4 regions of the Herminiimonas arsenitoxidans genome follow, and region 4 is predicted to be linked to each of the others. Evidence: predicted binding sites of a transcription regulator. Region 4 holds the regulator's gene; each other region holds the start of a gene.
What was found. Region 4 encodes sigma-54, which starts transcription at its own class of promoters, with help from an activator protein. Its sites were predicted from a motif close to TGGCANGNAANCTGCTTT; they were not measured.

Region 1 (4,289 bases), 1.2 Mb from region 4:
AGCAACAAAAGGCTTGCTGGCCGTATGCGCACTACGATGAAGTAAACGAGCAAGTTCTTCTTTTCCAGATCCTGATTCACCGGTGACCAAAACCGAGGTCCATTGCTCCCCCATCTTTACAACCATTTCTTCCAAACGTTGAATTTCGTGTGAAATACCTAGCGTTGGCGCACGCGCAGCTGTAATTGGCAAACTTCCCGCAGTGAGTAAACGAATCTTGCCTATCATTGACTCCAAATCAAGCGGCTTGATCAGATAATCTGCCGCTCCCTGCGCTAACAAACGTTCGGCCTGTTGCTGTGTTCCGTAGCCGGTAATAAAAATCGCTGGGTAATCTAAATTGCCATTTCCGCGCGCACGTTCAAACATCATTTCACCACTTAGATCCGGTAAGCGGATATCGGATACTAAGCAGTCGAACTTTCGTTGTTTCATGCGACTTAATGCGGCAACGGCAGACTGAACCCACTCGTAATCAATGTTCTCGATCGCAAACCGGTCACAAATTGATTCGCCCATAATGGCGTCGTCTTCCACCAGCAATACGCTAGTCATGTGATGCCTCCAACGGTGCAATAAAAGTTGCTACGGTCCCTCGGCCATTAATAGTCGGTTCAATCTTAAGTGCACCTCCAATTTGGCGAGTTAAACGAAAACATACCCACAGACCTAAACCGATGCGCCCATGCTGATCGGGTGTCGGAGCAGATTCCTCAGTTGCCGAAAATGGGCCACCATCGTTCTTGACTCGAACGAACAGTGCCCGTTCGACTACCTTTACTTGAACTTCGACCCGAACTAACGCGGCATTGATTGCATTGAGTACGAGGTTCAATACGATTTGCCGGACCGGTACAGAGCGCAGTCCTAATTCGCTTTGATCATCAACTATCTGCCAGACAACATCGATATCACGCTTTAAGGCGATTGGTTCAGACAGCGTTTGTAAATCATCAAAATCTTTCCAGGTCAATACGGTGTGCTCTCTGCGTGCTTGGGACATTAATGCCGAAATCGAATCTTGTATTTGCTGCAGTCCGCGCTCTAGTAGGTTGGCAGTTTTCTCAACGAATGGATCACTTATGCCTCTCAGACGCAAGTTACTGATTGCATTTAGCATCCCCCCTAAAGGATTGTTGACTTCATGTGCAAGACTGGAAGCAAGTTTTCCTGCCATTGCCATTCGCTCTGCAATTTGCATCTGCATTTCCAGATCGCGTGAGCGATGCAATTCGGCATGCATCGAAATAAACTGTTTAGTTAATTGACTAATTTCATCAGTACCAGCTCCGTCTAACTTCATGCTGTTACGACTCAAACTATCGTTTTCTTCAATCGTAGCCATAGCCGTTCGCAAACGATTAAGTGGACTGACTAATTTACGCCCCAACCACCACCCAAACGGAATGACAAATGCTAGCGCGAGCGTTCCATAACCTAGCACTCTAAACAACAAATCACGTAATTTGGGAAGAGTGGCATCCTTCCGCGAATAGACAACAACTGTCGCGAGTGGATCACCATCTTCTGACACTGCCATTGTTGCAGCACCATAGACCATTTCATCATCGTGACCACCAAGCGAAAAGATACGATGGCTTAGTCCCTCTCGTCTTGCTTGTTCTGACAATAGAAGTAGAGAGGACGGTAAATGATCTCTGGATCCGGAAACAGGATATTTGATAGGGTCCGAGGCAACTAATGGAATGTTATCTTTGCTGATAACTACGATTTCGGTACTTGAATCCTGGGCAACGGCTGCGTTGATTTGTTGGTAGATGTCCCATATTTCTTCGCGTCCAATCGCACCGCGCGCTGAGGTTGCTAGGGTGCTAGAAATTTGCTGTACCCGCGTCATGGATTCAGCTCCTATATAAGACGCGAGCAAATAATAGGTCACCATAAAGATGCCAAACGCGGACGCCACACTCACAACGCATAGCGCGAGCGGAACCTTAATTAAATAAGAAAATTGATCCAGTCGCATGGCTATACTCGTTTTAGTTGCAGCTTGCTAGCGACCTACGCGCTTCATCATGGCGGCAATGCCATCGAACATCGCAGGTCGACCTGAAATAAATTTGTCCAATCGAAGCTCCGCCAGGAGCTGCCTGCCTGCCTCAGTTTGATTCATTTCTATCAACGCGCCACGCAAACTTGTCAGTACGACAGGGTCGATATTTTTGGTACATACGAACGGTGGAAAGCCAAACATCTCAGATTTTTTGAGAATGCGCGTGTTGATTGTGGCCTCAGGTGTGAGTTCATTTACGCTATCCCACACGTACCCGTCTACGGCGCCGGCATCAGCTAATCCAGATGACACTGCGGTAATTACATTTTGATGGCCAAACGCAAAAAATGATTTCCTGAAGAATGTGCTGTCACGTTGCCCAAGATCATTCAAGCAATCCTGTGCATATAAAAATCCGGAGTTAGACAAGGGGTCGGAATATGCGAAGACCTTACTTTTCAAGTCTGCAAATTTTTTGATTCCCTTAGAAGTAGGTCCGGTAATTATGTAGGCATGATAGGTCGGTGTTCCCTCATAAACGGGTACTGCGATCAGTTGCATCTGTGCCCGGTAACGAACGAATGGGTAACCACAGAGCCATGCCGCTGCAAGGCGTCCATTAAGTAATTGCTCCACGATATCGGCGTAGCTGCGTCGCTGCACAAATACTACTGGTCTTCCCAACACGCTTTCTAAGTGATCACGAAAACGCGCCAAAAATCCAGAGCGTTCATCTAGGAATACTGGAGTTAACCCAATTCTTATAGGCTGAGCTGCGTTAACTGGAGTAACTAAACTAACAGTAACGAGCCCAGCTATTCCTGTAAGCACGCGTCGACGTTGCAACCGAAGGGTATAGGCACTCACGTTACGAAATCCAGACACAAGCAACTTGGGAAACATACTATAGCCTATGAATTTCGTCGCGCGATTATTATCGGGAGAGAAAACTATCTCCATGAATAGCCTTTGGCTACAGTCGTGTTACCAAATAGGAACGCGACGTAACCATATCGTAACGCCGCAAATTTTCATGCACCGCACCAAACAAATTAAATCAAACACTTAGCTCGTTAAGTCAGTTGGCATGGTGCTTGCGAATACATGTCCACATTATAAAAACGGAGACATGATTCATGGAACATCAAACTAGTCGGCGCAATTTCTTGAAAATTGCAGGATCGTCAGCAGCGGTTGCTGGTGCGGGGCTCGTGAGTGGAAATGCAAACGCGGCTCCTGCTAAACTAAACGTCGGTGCGACAACCTTGCCTTATCCAACTGCAGTTGTCGCTAAAGCAAAGGGACTGAAGGTAGATGCTCCAGTCAGTTTTAATTATCCAGATGCATCGTCACCTTGCGTAGCTATCAAAATGGGCCAGCCAACACCTGGTGGCGTGGGCCCAAATAACGACATTGTTGCGCATAGCATTTTATGTACTCATATGGGATGCCCTGTCTCTTATGACACTAGCGCTAAGACATTCAAGTGTCCATGTCATTTCTCAATCTTCGATCCTGATAACCATGGACAGATGGTGTGTGGGCAAGCAACCGAAAATCTTCCTCAAATTCAACTTAGCTACAACGCTGCGAATGACACCGTCACCGCAATTGGCGTGACCGGCCTGATTTATGGCCGTCAATCCAACATTCTGTGAAATAGGGAGATCATTATCATGAGTAAAAATCGAGACCGCGTGGCTTTACCTCCCGTCAACGCGCAGAAGACAAATATGACCTGTCATTTCTGCATTGTCGGTTGTGGATACCATGTCTATAAGTGGGATGAAAACAAAGAAGGTGGCCGTGCCGCAAACCAAAATGCACTTGGCTTAGATTTCACAAAACAGTTACCGCCTTTTGCGACCACGCTAACACCGGCGATGACCAATGTCATTACAGCGAAAAATGGCAAGCGCTCCAATATCATGATCATTCCTGATAAAGAGTGCGTAGTGAATCAAGGACTAAGCTCTACCCGAGGCGGAAAAATGGCTGGATATATGTATGCAGCCGATGGCATCACCGCGGACCGGTTGATGTACCCGCGTTTTTATGCTGGTGATCAATGGCTTGACACGTCGTGGGACCATGCAATGGCCATCTACGCGGGACTTACCAAGAAGATTCTTGATCAGGGAAATGTACGCGACATCATGTTTGCGACATTCGATCATGGTGGTGCAGGTGGTGGCTTTGAAAACACTTGGGGTTCAGGCAAGTTGATGTTTAGTGCTATTCAGACTCCAACTGTCCGCATCCATAATCGACCCGC
Region 2 (4,289 bases), 1.0 Mb from region 4:
GCGGCGCAATACTATCGCGATGCACGCATCCTGACGATATATGAAGGCACGACGGCGATACAAGCCAACGATTTGGTCGGACGTAAAACAGTGCGCGATGGCGGTGCAGTCGCACGCAACATTATCGCGCGCGTACGCGAAACGGAAGCTGAACTGGCAGCAGCTTCATCCAAAGATTTGGCTGCGATACATACGCATCTCGCTGCGGCGTCTACTGCGCTGGAAGATGTGGTTGCCTATGTCGTAGCGAATATTCAATCCGATATCAAGGGAGTGTTTGCCGGTAGCGTGCCGTATCTGAAACTGGCAGGCATAGTGCTTGGCGGTTGGCAGATGGCGCGTGCTGCATTGATTGCCCAAGCTAAGCTGGATGCGGGCGAGGGTGATGCGAAGTTTTATCAGGCGAAGTTGGCGACGGCGCGCTTCTTTGCGGATTACTTTTTGTCGCAGGCTGCCGGTTATCGTAGCGCGATTATTGCCGGCAGCAGCGGTGTGTTGGCACTGGACGAGACGCAGTTCTGATTTGCGGCACAGTCTTGTTTGCGAGGAGTTAACGTAAGCGCCCGATATAGCCGCGATCGACTGGGTCGCTGATTTCTGGAGTCGCGGCTGGTGCCGTTGATGTGGCCGTCGGAGTTGATGTTGGCGGTGCTGGTTCCGCCAAGCGTGTCAGCAGTGGTTGTCTCGGTTCCGTGCGTACAAACAAGCCTTCTTCGCCGAAGAATACCTCCTGCAACTTCTGTCCTATGTCTTGTACGTCTTCGCTAGTTGAAAGAGACGCCATTTTCAACAGATAGCGACAATAAGCCGGATCGATACGCATGTATTCGATATCGATAACCCGGCCGCTTTGTCGCCGCAGATTCACATGCAATCTGCCCATCAGGGCAAAGGCATGCGTTTCCAGTTCGGCACGTGAGTGATGTTCATCCGTCATAGCACGTGCTCACCATGTTGTTCCAGATCCAGTCCTTCTATTTCAGCTTCCGGCGTGACGCGTAAGCCTACCAGTGCGCTGACGATGCCGAGAATAAGTGCGGTCATAACGGCCGAGAAAACCACGGTCACGATGACGCCGAATGCCTGATTGCCAAAGCTGCTTTGTGCACCGCCTATGCTTTGTACTGCGAATACGCCGGTCAGCAGTGCGCCGACTATGCCACCGATGGCATGTACGCCGAATACATCGAGTGAGTCGTCGTAACCGAGTTTTGATTTGAGCGTGGTCGCACCCCAGTAGCAGGCGAGGCCAGCGGCTGCACCTATGACCAGTGCGCCGGTAACGTCGACAAAGCCAGATGCCGGTGTGATGGCGACCAGGCCCGATACTGCGCCCGACACCAGGCCAAGTACTGATGGCTTGCCGCGTCGTATCCATTCGATAAACATCCACGACAGTGCACCGACAGCGGTCGCGATTTGCGTGACCAACATAGCCATACCGGCACGTCCATCTGCGGCAACTGCGGAGCCGGCGTTAAAGCCGAACCAGCCTACCCACAGCATGCAGGCGCCGATCACGGTCAGGACAAGATTGTGTGGCGGCATCGGTTCTTTACCAAAGCCCAGGCGCGGGCCGATGATGACGGCGGCAACCAGGCCGGAGACACCCGCATTGATATGCACCACGGTGCCGCCAGCAAAATCAAGTATGCCGCGTGCAGCCAGCCAGCCGCCCGGTTCCCATACCCAGTGCGCGACTGGTGCGTAGACAAAAATCGACCACAATGTGATGAACATCAGCAAGGCAGAGAACTTCATGCGTTCGGCAAAGGCGCCGGTAATCAGCGCCGGCGTAATGATGGCGAACGTCATCTGAAACATGATGAAGACGCTTTCCGGAATGGTCGGTGCGATTTCACTGACAGTGACCTTGCCAGCTTCCTTCATGAACTCCATGCCGTGCAACAGCACACGATCCAGTCCACCGATATAAGGCGAGCCGGGCGTGAATGCCAGGCTGTAACCGATGACGACCCAGATGACGGTGATCAGGCAAGTGATGACAAAGCTGTGCGCCATCGTCGCCAATACATTTTTCTTGCGCACCATGCCGGCGTAAAACAAGGCTAGGCCGGGTATCGTCATTAGCAAGACCAGTGCAGTCGCAGCCAAGACCCATGCGGTGTCGCCGGCGCTGATTTTGGAGGCATCGACCAGAGTGGGTTTGCTGAGTGGTTCTGCTGCAGTCGGTTCTGGCGCAGTAGTCGAAGCAGGTTCGACTATCATCGGCATCGTGAGCGGCGCTGCTTGTTGTGCTTCTTGGGGAGGGCTTTCGCTTGTGGCGGCGGGAGAACTTGCTTCCGATGGCGAAGATTGTGCCGAAGCAGTATTGAAGAGCAAGCCGGAAACCAGAACGGCTAACGCCAGCGTAGCGGATGCAGAACGCATAGTCATGAAACTCCCCTGATGACTTGAATTATTAAGCAGCGTGGCGATGCCACGCGCAGGTTTCATAAAAGCACTATGTGTGCCATGAGGAAATTCAAGTGAGGGAGCCCAGAACGGGCAGGTGACTCAGTTAACTGAATGCATACGGAGGTGAGTGCGCACTAGTGCTGCACATCGTGGTGAGACTCTTGCACTGCCGTGGGGCGGCGGTGCGAGGGACGGGGTGTAGCGGTGTTAACCGAGTGCGCCACCAGTCAGATATAGATCGAATCCACGGGCGATGGTGGCGATCAATGCGGTTGAGCCCAGGGCAAAAGTGACGACGACTAGCAGAATGTTGATCCAGCCTGAATTGGATGCGCGACCGGAATGCATATTGTGTTGTGCGTCCCATTTCTCATCCGGTGTCAGGCCGATGACCAAAGCGCCGATAAAACCGGCAAAAATGGATAGTGGTAATCCCAATAGATGTACCCAGGCCCAAATGTCTTTCTTGCCATAAAGATAAAAGCGATGGAGTCCTAGTCCGCCAAATATTGCCGCAAGGAAAGTGCTGAGGGTTTTATTCTTGTGTTGAGTGGGCATATTGCGTCTATTGGTAGGTAAAAAGAGGCTTTTATTGGCTGCGGACGGGCTTTTTGTCATGCGCTGAGTATTGTAAGGGCAGACTCCGCCATCGTTGCAATTACCTGTATTCGCCCTGAAAACGACAATCTTGCGTGATTTGTCGCATTGCTGTTGCCAAAGCTGGTGAATGAGGTTGCAGGTGCGGCGCTACTTGGGCTATAATTTGCGGCTTTTTCCGTGTTCAGACACTTTTTGGAAATATTATGGTCGTTATTCGTTTAGCTCGTGGTGGTGCAAAAAAGCGCCCTTTCTTTAACATTGTTGCTACAGATTCGCGCAATCGCCGCGATGGTCGCTTCATTGAACGCATCGGTTTTTACAACCCGGTAGCATCGGGCGCTGAAGAAAGCGTTCGCATTGTGCAAGACCGTCTGGCCTACTGGCAAGGCGTTGGCGCACAATTGTCGCCGACAGTTGCTCGTTTGGTAGCGCAAGCTGGCAAAGCAGCAGCTTAAGTTTTGTCGAATCAAACGGCATCGGGAATGAAAGTTCCTGAAGATTTGGTGCTGGTTGGTTACATCTCTGGTGCGTATGGATTGAATGGCTGGGTGCGGGTCAGACCCTATTCAGCCGATGCGGATGCATTGTTGAATGCCAAGACATGGTGGCTGGATAAGCCTGAATTCCATGACGTGGCGATGATGCAATCCAAGATTCATTCTGGCGATGTAGTCGCGCAGTTGATGGGTGTGGCCGGGCGAGATGCCGCGGAGGCGCTGAAAGGTGCAGCCGTGCAGATCCCGCGCAGTCATTTCCCGGCTCTGTCCGACAATGAATTTTACTGGGTCGATTTGATCGGCCTGGAAGTCGAGAATCTGCAGGGCGTACATCTGGGTCAGGTCAGCGACATGATGGACAACGGCGCGCATCCTATTTTGCGTGTGGCCGTACCACAGTCGACTGAAGTTACTGATGCCAAAGCTGCGCCGCAAGAGTTGCTGATCCCGTTCGTTGAGCAGTTTGTCATCACGGTTGATCGAACAGCAAAAAAAATTACGGTGGACTGGGGACTAGATTATTAGTCGCTTCGTTTTGAGGAGTGTGCGAGATGCAATTTGATGTCGTCACGCTGTTCCCTGAAATGTTCACAGCACTTACGCAGTCGGGTATTACACGACGCGCGTTTGAGCAAAAGAAATGTGCATTGTCTTTGTGGAATCCGCGCGATTTCACCAGCGATAAGCATCGTACCGTTGATGATCGTCCCTATGGTGGCGGTCCTGGCATGGTGATGATGGTTAAGCCGCTGGAGGCTGCTGTACAAGCAGCCA
Region 3 (4,289 bases), 2.3 Mb from region 4:
TTTTTTAGTTCGTTTCCAATTCAGTCTTGCACTCAACAGTCAATTTCTCCGCAAGTAAATGCCGCTAACACTTGCGTATCGCAAGCTGGCCAATACTCTCCAATACAGTGTGATGCTGCTGGTATCATGCTTAGCCATCAGCTTTCAGAGTCGATACAAAAGAAGCCTCTCGTATCCGCACTCAGCCATCACGACAACTACACAATATGAATCTCGCATCCCATACATGGCAGCAGCGTTTTATTACGCTAGCCACAGAAGCCGCCGGGAACGACGGCGCGCATGACATCAATCATTTGCACAGAGTCTGGCAAACCGCACAAACGCTGCTGACCGACCATCCGGAAGCAGATGCGCTCGTCGTACAAGCGGCGTGCTATCTGCATGATTTAGTTAATCTGGCCAAGAATGATCCTGATCGCCATCTGGCATCACGACAAGCCGCGCAACTCGCCTGCCGTCAATTGGAGGCGATGAATTTCCCATCGGATAAATTGGCACCTCTTGCGCACGCCATTGAAGCGCACAGTTTTTCTGCCAACATCACACCACTCACGATAGAAGCGCGCATCGTGCAGGATGCCGACAGGCTCGATGCCTTGGGTGCAGTTGGATTGGCGCGACTGTTTTACATCGCTGGTCGCATGGGTAGCGAGCTTGCGCATTCTGATGATCCGATTGGATCTCGACGCGAACTGGATGACAGGCGTTATGCGCTGGATCACATCGAAGTCAAGCTGGCCAAACTTCCTGCCAGCATGCAAACCGATGCCGGTCGCAAATTGGGTGAACAACGATTGGAATGGATATATGACTTCCGCGATACCTTCATTGCCGAATGGGGCACGCAGAATACGTGATCCAGCATCGATATGGCAGATAGATAAGGCTTTATTACACGCACCACTTTGACGCCTGATGCGTTGCTGGCATTGATTATGCGGTTGCTGTGTCTATCTGCAACGGTGCAAATTCTTGTCCAAAATTTCACAAAAAGTTAACGCACATCAATTTCCCTCTCTAAAAAGCACCCCTGCATACGTACGCCCAAATATGCGCCCCATTTAAGGGCGCATTTATTTTACCCGCACCATTGCCACATTGATCATCACCTAAACGGTGCGTGCAATGCATGTCGCTTGCTCCAAATCTTGTAAATCAGGGCTAACCGGCATCTTTGCTGCTCCCGGCAATTGGCATGCATTCTGCTAAAGCAACAAGGCGGTTCGTTACTCTCATTGATTCTTCCTTTCACTGTAGGAGCACTTCATGTCACGTCGCACTATCCTAAAAGCAACAGCACTTGGCGCGTTCACACTAGCAGCTTCTTCCTGGCTTCCCACCGCTTTTGCCGCTGACACTATCAAGGTCGGCATCCTGCATTCGCTCTCCGGCACCATGGCCATCTCCGAAACCTCGTTGAAAGACGTGGCGCTGATGACGATCGATGAAATCAATGCCAATGGCGGCGTCATGGGCAAGAAGCTGGAAGCTGTCATCGTTGATCCAGCATCCAACTGGCCTTTGTTCGCGGAAAAAGCACGACAGTTGATCTCGCAAGACAAGGTATCCGTCGTCTTCGGTTGCTGGACTTCGGTTTCACGCAAATCTGTACTGCCAGTCTTCAAGGAACTCAACAGCCTGCTGTTCTACCCAGTTCAATACGAAGGTGAAGAACTCGAGAAAAACGTCTTCTACACCGGCGCAGCACCTAATCAGCAAGCCATCCCCGCTACCGAATACCTGATGTCGAAAGAAGGCGGCGGCGCCAAGCGCTTCGTCCTGCTCGGTACTGACTATGTCTACCCACGCACTACCAACAAGATTCTACGTTCCTTCCTGCATAGCAAAGGTGTGAAGGATGCCGATATCGATGAGGTCTACACACCGTTCGGCCACTCCGATTACCAAACCATCGTCGCCAACATCAAGAAGTTCGCAGCAGGCGGCAAGACAGCGGTCATCTCCACCATCAATGGCGACTCCAACGTGCCTTTCTACAAGGAATTGGGTAATGCAGGCTTGAAAGCGACCGACGTTCCTGTCGTTGCATTCTCGGTCGGTGAAGAAGAATTGCGCGGCGTCGATACCAAACCACTGGTCGGCCATCTGGCAGCATGGAACTACTTTGAATCGGTGAAGAATCCAGTCAATGCAGCCTTCATCAAAAAATGGAAAGCCTATGCAGTAGCGAAAAAACTGCCTAACGCAAACACGGTAGTGACCAACGATCCGATGGAAGCAACCTACGTCGGCCTCTATATGTGGAAGCAAGCAGTAGAAAAAGCCAAGTCCACCGATACCGACAAAGTGATCGCAGCAATGGCTGGCCAAACCTTCAAGGCACCATCCGGCTACACACTGGAAATGGACAAAACCAATCACCACTTGCACAAACCAGTGATGATCGGCGAGATCAAGGCTGATGGTCAGTTCAACGTAGTGAATAAAACCAAAACCACCATCCGTGCGCAACCTTGGAGCCCATACATTCCAGGTAACGAGTCCAAGCAAAAGTTGTAATCGACGCCAACGGTTGCAGAGCAACCGTGTCTAGCAAGTAGGTATTGCGCCGGATGATTGTTATCCATCCGGTGCAATACATCTCATACCTGACGCATTCCGCACTGATCTCACGATCCGCGGCCAGGACATTCCGTCTTGCTACACCATGAAAAAACCATGAGACTGTTCTCCAGAATTCTCGCTACCGGCTTGCTCAGTGCCTGGTTATGCATGCAAGCGATCAGCGCGTATGCAGCCATCGATCCAGCCTTGCTCAAGCCGCTGGCAGGTGATGATCCTGACGCGCGTATCGCTGCGGTCACGCAAATCGCCGCACTCGCAAATGAAGATGCGCGCAAGATACTGAACGCGATCAACAACGACGCGCTGTACGCAACGCCTGCTGGCGACGTATATATCATTGAAGATACCGAAGCCTTCAATCCCGCTACCGACAAAACCGGCCCTGCACCGGATGATGCAGAAGGCATCACCGTCAACAATCGTCTGCGTGGTGTGGTCGAGAGCGCACTCTCTGGTCTGCAATTGTTTTCTCAGGATAGAAAGGCGCGTCTGACTGCCGCTACCGACTTGCTGAAAACAGCCGATCCCGAGCAAATTCCGCTGATCAATAAAGCGCTGGAAAAAGAAAGCGATCCAGCCATCAAGGAACTGCTGCAACAAGTCGTCGCTACTGCCAATCTGCATGCGCCTGATGCCGCTACGCGCCAGGCAGCAGTCAAGACGCTCGCCAGCACGACCAATGCCAGCCTGAAGCCACTGCTGGAACAAATGCTGGTGAAGAATCCCGACGGCAGTTACGTCGAACCTGATGAAGCTGTACGCAGTGAAGCAACGCGCACACTCTCTGCATTGAATCGTCATCTGACCATTACCGAATTCGTCGGCAAACTGTTTTACGGCGTTTCGCTAGGCAGCGTCTTGTTGCTGGCTGCGCTGGGACTCGCAATCACCTTCGGCCTGATGGGCATCATCAATATGGCGCACGGCGAATTGCTGATGATAGGTGCGTACACCACTTACGTTTGCCAACTCGTCTTTCGCAAATATTTTCCTGAAGCCATCGACGCCTATCTGCTGGTCGCCCTGCCCGCCGCCTTCATCGTAGCCGGCGCAGTCGGTATCGCATTAGAACGTCTGGTCATACGCTGGCTATATGGCCGCCCTTTGGAAACGCTGCTCTGTACCTGGGGCATCAGCCTGATATTGATGCAAACGGTGCGTTCCATCTTCGGCGCACAAAACGTAGAAGTTGCGAACCCCAGCTGGATGTCCGGCGGCATCACGGTGCTCGGTTCTCTGGTGCTGTCGTATAACCGTATAGTCATCATCTTCTTCGCGCTATTCGTGGTGCTGGCAGTGTGGCTGATCCTGAACAAGACCCGCCTCGGTCTGTTCGTGCGTGCCGTGATGCAGAACCGTCGCATGGCAGCTTGCGTCGGCGTCTCCACCGGCAAGATAGACATGATGACCTTTGGCCTCGGTTGCGGCATCGCCGGACTCGGCGGTGTCGCGTTGTCGCAGCTCGGCAATGTCGGCCCCGATCTTGGTCAAGGTTATATCGTTGATTCCTTTATGGTGGTGGTGCTGGGTGGCGTCGGTCAGTTGGCCGGCACCGTGATTGCCGCATTCGGTCTGGGTGAGGTCAATAAATTCCTCGAACCGGTCGCCGGCGCAGTGCTGGCAAAGATCTCGATTCTGGTCTTCATCATTGTCTTTATCCAAAAACGCCCTCAAGGCCTGTTTGCACTCAAAGGCAGGAG
Region 4 (4,289 bases):
GATATTAGAAAGTATCAAATAGTCGACGATGTACGTAAAAAAGGGCGCAAACTGCGCCCTTCATTTCATCTGACCGATTTGCTCGGTCTATCTATGCACCTGAGGGTGCAACAACATCGGACTCATCCGGCAATCGTTTGATCGCTTCGTGTTGATGGTCTTGTTGCTTGGTTTTATATTTGATCACTTGGCGATCGAGTTTGTCGATCAGCGTATCGATGGCAGCGTATAAATTATCTGCGATGCTTTCCGCATGCAGATCCTTGCCTCTCACGCGCAAGTTTATTTCTGCTTTTTGGCGTTTTTCTTTTTCGGGAAGATTGTCTACAGTCAGGATGACTGCGATATCGATAACGTGATCAAAATGACGTTTGATGCGCTCCAATTTACCTTGTACATATTCGCGGATGGCGGGGGTTAATTCGAGGTGATGTCCACTGATTGTGAGATTCATACAGTGCTCCTATGGCAGATCACTGGAGGTTCGGGCGCGTCTTGTTATCTGACTACGCTGAACACAGCAACGTATAACAACAAAAAACTACTCAGGACGATATCTACAACGACTTGCGCAGATTGACCGGTGGAATCTTCAAGGCTTCACGATATTTTGCGACGGTCCGTCTTGCTACCACCATGCCTTGTTCTGCCAGCATGTCGGCAATCTTGCTATCAGAGAATGGAATTTTCGGGTCTTCGGCTCCTATCAATTGTTTGATCAGTGCCCGTATCGCAGTTGATGACGCTTCGCCACCAGCTTCTGTTGCGACATGGCTGCCGAAAAAATATTTCAATTCGAACATCCCGTGTGGGGTGAGCATGTACTTCTGGGTGGTTACACGTGAAATAGTACTCTCGTGTAAACCCAGTGTATCAGCTATTTCACGTAAAACAAGCGGTCGCATGGCAACTGCACCATGTGAAAAAAAGTTTTTTTGCCGCTCTACAATTGCCTGTGCGACACGAAGGATGGTGTCGAAGCGCTGGCGCATGTTTTTGATTAGCCATTTAGCCTCTTGCAGCTGGGAACCAAGCGATCCTTCGCCCTTGCTTTGCTTCAAAATGTTGGCATACATGCTATTAACGCGCAGGCGCGGCATGACGTCGTGATTGAGCATGACTTGCCAGCCATTGCGCGTGCGTTTGACGATGACGTCCGGCACCACATAATCCGATGTATCGGTGGCGAAGATCGAACCTGGGTGCGGATTGCATTGCTTGATGATGACTTGTGCTTCGCGCAGATCTTCATCGTCGCAATCGAGTGCCTTGCGCAGCTTGTTGAAGTCGCGTTGCGCAAATAGGGGGAGATGATTTTCCACAATGGCGAGTGCCATGCGGCGCGTCACCATCGCCACTTTCGGGAAGCGCTTGATTTGCAATGCAAGACATTCAGAAGCATTGCGCGCACCGACGCCGGCTGGATCGAAGCTTTGCAGCAGATTCAAGGCGATCTGCAATTCTTCCAGTTCGATCTCTAGTTCTTCTGGCAGGCGTGCGTGAATTTCTTCCAGCTCTTCTTCCAGATAGCCGTTGTCGTTCAGTGCATCGATGATGAGTTCAAGCAAGGCGCGGTCGCGTCGTTCGCGTACGGTGACGCGCATCTGTTCCAGCAAGTGTTCGCGCAGTGTGGTCTCGTGCGCTTCCAGTTGCGGACGGGCGTCGTCATCTTCCGGTGCCTTCGATGTGCGTGCGACATCGTCAAAGCTCCATTCGCTTTCAGCGCTGGAAGCTTCTGGTAAATCGGGTGCGTCGAATGTTGTTTCACTCTCGGGCGTTTGGGCGTTGGCTTCGACGCTGGCGCCTTCCGGTGTGGTGCCGTTTGCACCGATGGCACCGTCAGCCAGCAAGCGTATCGCATGATCGAGCGGATCATCGGTACGCTCCAGCATCGGATTGTCGGCCAGGATCTGTTCCAGTTCCTGATGCAATTCAAGAGTCGACAACTGCAACAAGCGTATCGATTGTTGTAGTTGTGGCGTTAAGGCCAGATGTTGCGAGACTCGTAATTGCAGGGATTGCTTCATAGACTTTTTTCTCTTCCGCGCTTACATGCGGAAGTGTTCGCCCAGGTAGACGCGACGCACCGATTCGTTGGCAATGATGTCGTCAGGTCGTCCACTGGCCAATACTGCGCCCTGGTTAATGATGTAAGCGCGATCACAGATACCCAATGTTTCGCGCACATTGTGATCAGTGATGAGTACGCCGATGCCACGTTCCTTCAGGAAGCGCACGATACGTTGAATTTCAATCACGGCGATCGGATCGACGCCGGCAAACGGTTCGTCGAGTAGCACGAAGCGTGGATTGGTTGCCAGTGCACGTGCGATTTCAACGCGACGGCGTTCGCCACCTGATAAGGACAGTGCCTGATTTTCGCGCAGCTTTTCAATTTGCAGATCAGCCAGCAGTGTGTCGAGGCGCTCTTCAATTTGCGAGCTGTTTAATGCTTTGCCATTGGGGCGTTGCAATTCGAGTACTGCGCGTATATTGTCTTCGACGCTCAACTTGCGGAATACCGATGCTTCCTGCGGCAGATAAGACAAGCCGAGTTGCGCGCGTTTGTGGATAGGCAGGCGCGAGATGTCGACACCATCCAGTTCAATGCGGCCGGCATCGGATGGTACCAATCCGACGATCATGTAAAACGATGTGGTTTTGCCGGCACCATTCGGGCCGAGTAGACCAACGACTTCGCCGCTTTCAACTTGCAAGGCGACATCGCGCACAACCTGGCGCGCGCCATAGCTTTTTTGCAGTCCGTTAACAATCAGCTTGCTCGACATCTTATTTTGCCTTTGTATCAGCGGCGCGTGGCTGGATCACGGCCTTGATGCGTCCGGCGCCTTGTTTGCTGTCGCCGGATGCAGTGTTATTGACGGTGAAGAATTCAGCGCGGGTATCGTAGGAAATGAACTCGCCTTCGACTTCATCCGTCGGTTTGCCATTTTCCAGGCGACGCATGCGTGCCTTGGAAAACAGCTTCATGATCTCGGCCTTGTCGTCATACTCGATGCGTTCGGCTTGACCATCTATCCATTGATCCGGACCGCCATCGCGTTTCTGGCGAAAAGTTGCCAAGCCACCAGGTGGCGCGTACAGCGTGATGAACTGATAGCCGGCAGGATCTTGTTTCACGACCATTTTGTTGGCCTTCATCAAGATAGTGCCGCGCGTCAGAACGACGTTGCCGGTGAAGGTATTGATCTGCTTGACGTCGTCGTATTCCATTTGATTGGCTTCGACGTTGGTCGGCTTGGTCGCATCAGCCTTTTCGGCGTACGAACCGAGAGCGGTGCTGACGCCAGCGATAAGCAGCAGTGCGGATAGTAATCGTTTCATGAGAATTCTCTAAAAGAATGCGTCGAGTAAAGGTCGAATCGCGCGCTCAATTGTGGCGCGTTGCTGCCTGATACAAACCATTTACGTTACTGGATAAACGAAACTCACCGGTTGCATTATTGGCAAACATGCCAGTGCCAGTCAGGACTGAGGTGCCGAGTTTTAGCTCTACCGGTTTTGGTGTTTTCATGATGTCTTCGTCCGGTAGCAATAACAAATACGAAGTCTTGAGTTGAAAATGTTGTGAAGTGGCAGATGCAGGACGATCTATGAGTACGTTATCGTACATGTGTACTTCATTGTTTGCGTTGAGCAGGGTTGCGCGCAGCGAACGGCTGACCATCGCAGGCTTGTCCTTGCTGAAGCTGTGCATGATCGGATTTTGTATCTGATAGGAATCGTCGAGAGGGTAATGCTTCATCTCGCTTCCAGTCAGGTTGTAGCGGGCTTCGCCGTCTTTGCCCATTTGCACGAAATTGAATTTCTCGACATAGAAGTCCGGATCGCTACGCGGTTTGGCTGGCAGCGTATCTTCGGTTTGTCTGCGCATGACTTCTACTAACCAAAAGCTGCCCAGCGCTAATGCAGCGCTGAGTGCAAGCAGCACGATGATGCGTACGCTATTGGTGGGGCGTCTCATGCAAGATACGGCGCGAGCGCCGCCTCGTAGTTGCCTTGCGCGCGCAGGATAAAGTCGCACAGTTCACGCGCCGCGCCGCGGCCGCCGCTGGCTTGTGTGACGTAATGCACGCGCGAGCGTACTTCAGCATGTGCATTCGGTACGCTGGCGGCAAAGCCGACACGCAACAAGATAGGCAGATCAATTACATCGTCGCCGATGAAGCCGCAGACATCTGCGGTCATTTTGGTTTGAGCCAGCAACTGCTCGAACGCGCTGCGTTTGTCGTGTATGCCCTGGAATACGTGATGTATGCCAAGATCGG

Region 1: BQ6873_RS07820 (arsenate reductase (azurin) small subunit) is a predicted target of sigma-54. The motif match lies at 3,098-3,115, and genes of this name have one in related genera.
Region 2: amt (ammonium transporter) is a predicted target of sigma-54. The motif match lies at 2,459-2,476, and genes of this name have one in related genera.
Region 3: urtA (urea ABC transporter substrate-binding protein) is a predicted target of sigma-54. The motif match lies at 1,195-1,212, and genes of this name have one in related genera.

The regions. Positions count from the first base shown of each region.
Region 1 covers NZ_LT671418.1:1,650,979-1,655,267, forward strand. Annotated here, with positions in the region: gene BQ6873_RS07805 (sigma-54-dependent transcriptional regulator) at 1-555, opposite strand, end outside; gene BQ6873_RS07810 (sensor histidine kinase) at 548-1,987, opposite strand; gene BQ6873_RS07815 (substrate-binding domain-containing protein) at 2,015-2,974, opposite strand; gene BQ6873_RS07820 (arsenate reductase (azurin) small subunit) at 3,151-3,672, shown strand; gene BQ6873_RS07825 (arsenate reductase (azurin) large subunit) at 3,691-4,289, shown strand, end outside.
Region 2 covers NZ_LT671418.1:1,812,985-1,817,273, reverse strand. Annotated here, with positions in the region: gene BQ6873_RS08595 (acyl-CoA dehydrogenase) at 1-522, shown strand, start outside; gene BQ6873_RS08590 (hypothetical protein) at 551-937, opposite strand; gene amt (ammonium transporter) at 934-2,391, opposite strand; gene BQ6873_RS08580 (TM2 domain-containing protein) at 2,626-2,976, opposite strand; gene rpsP (30S ribosomal protein S16) at 3,222-3,473, shown strand; gene rimM (ribosome maturation factor RimM) at 3,501-4,040, shown strand; gene trmD (tRNA (guanosine(37)-N1)-methyltransferase TrmD) at 4,067-4,289, shown strand, end outside.
Region 3 covers NZ_LT671418.1:549,719-554,007, reverse strand. Annotated here, with positions in the region: gene BQ6873_RS02620 (HD domain-containing protein) at 207-860, shown strand; gene urtA (urea ABC transporter substrate-binding protein) at 1,270-2,523, shown strand; gene urtB (urea ABC transporter permease subunit UrtB) at 2,683-4,289, shown strand, end outside.
Region 4 covers NZ_LT671418.1:2,829,591-2,833,879, forward strand. Annotated here, with positions in the region: gene BQ6873_RS13380 (energy transducer TonB) at 1-22, shown strand, start outside; gene hpf (ribosome hibernation-promoting factor, HPF/YfiA family) at 92-454, opposite strand; gene BQ6873_RS13390 (RNA polymerase factor sigma-54) at 558-2,027, opposite strand; gene lptB (LPS export ABC transporter ATP-binding protein) at 2,049-2,789, opposite strand; gene lptA (lipopolysaccharide transport periplasmic protein LptA) at 2,791-3,345, opposite strand; gene lptC (LPS export ABC transporter periplasmic protein LptC) at 3,392-3,985, opposite strand; gene BQ6873_RS13410 (KdsC family phosphatase) at 3,982-4,289, opposite strand, start outside.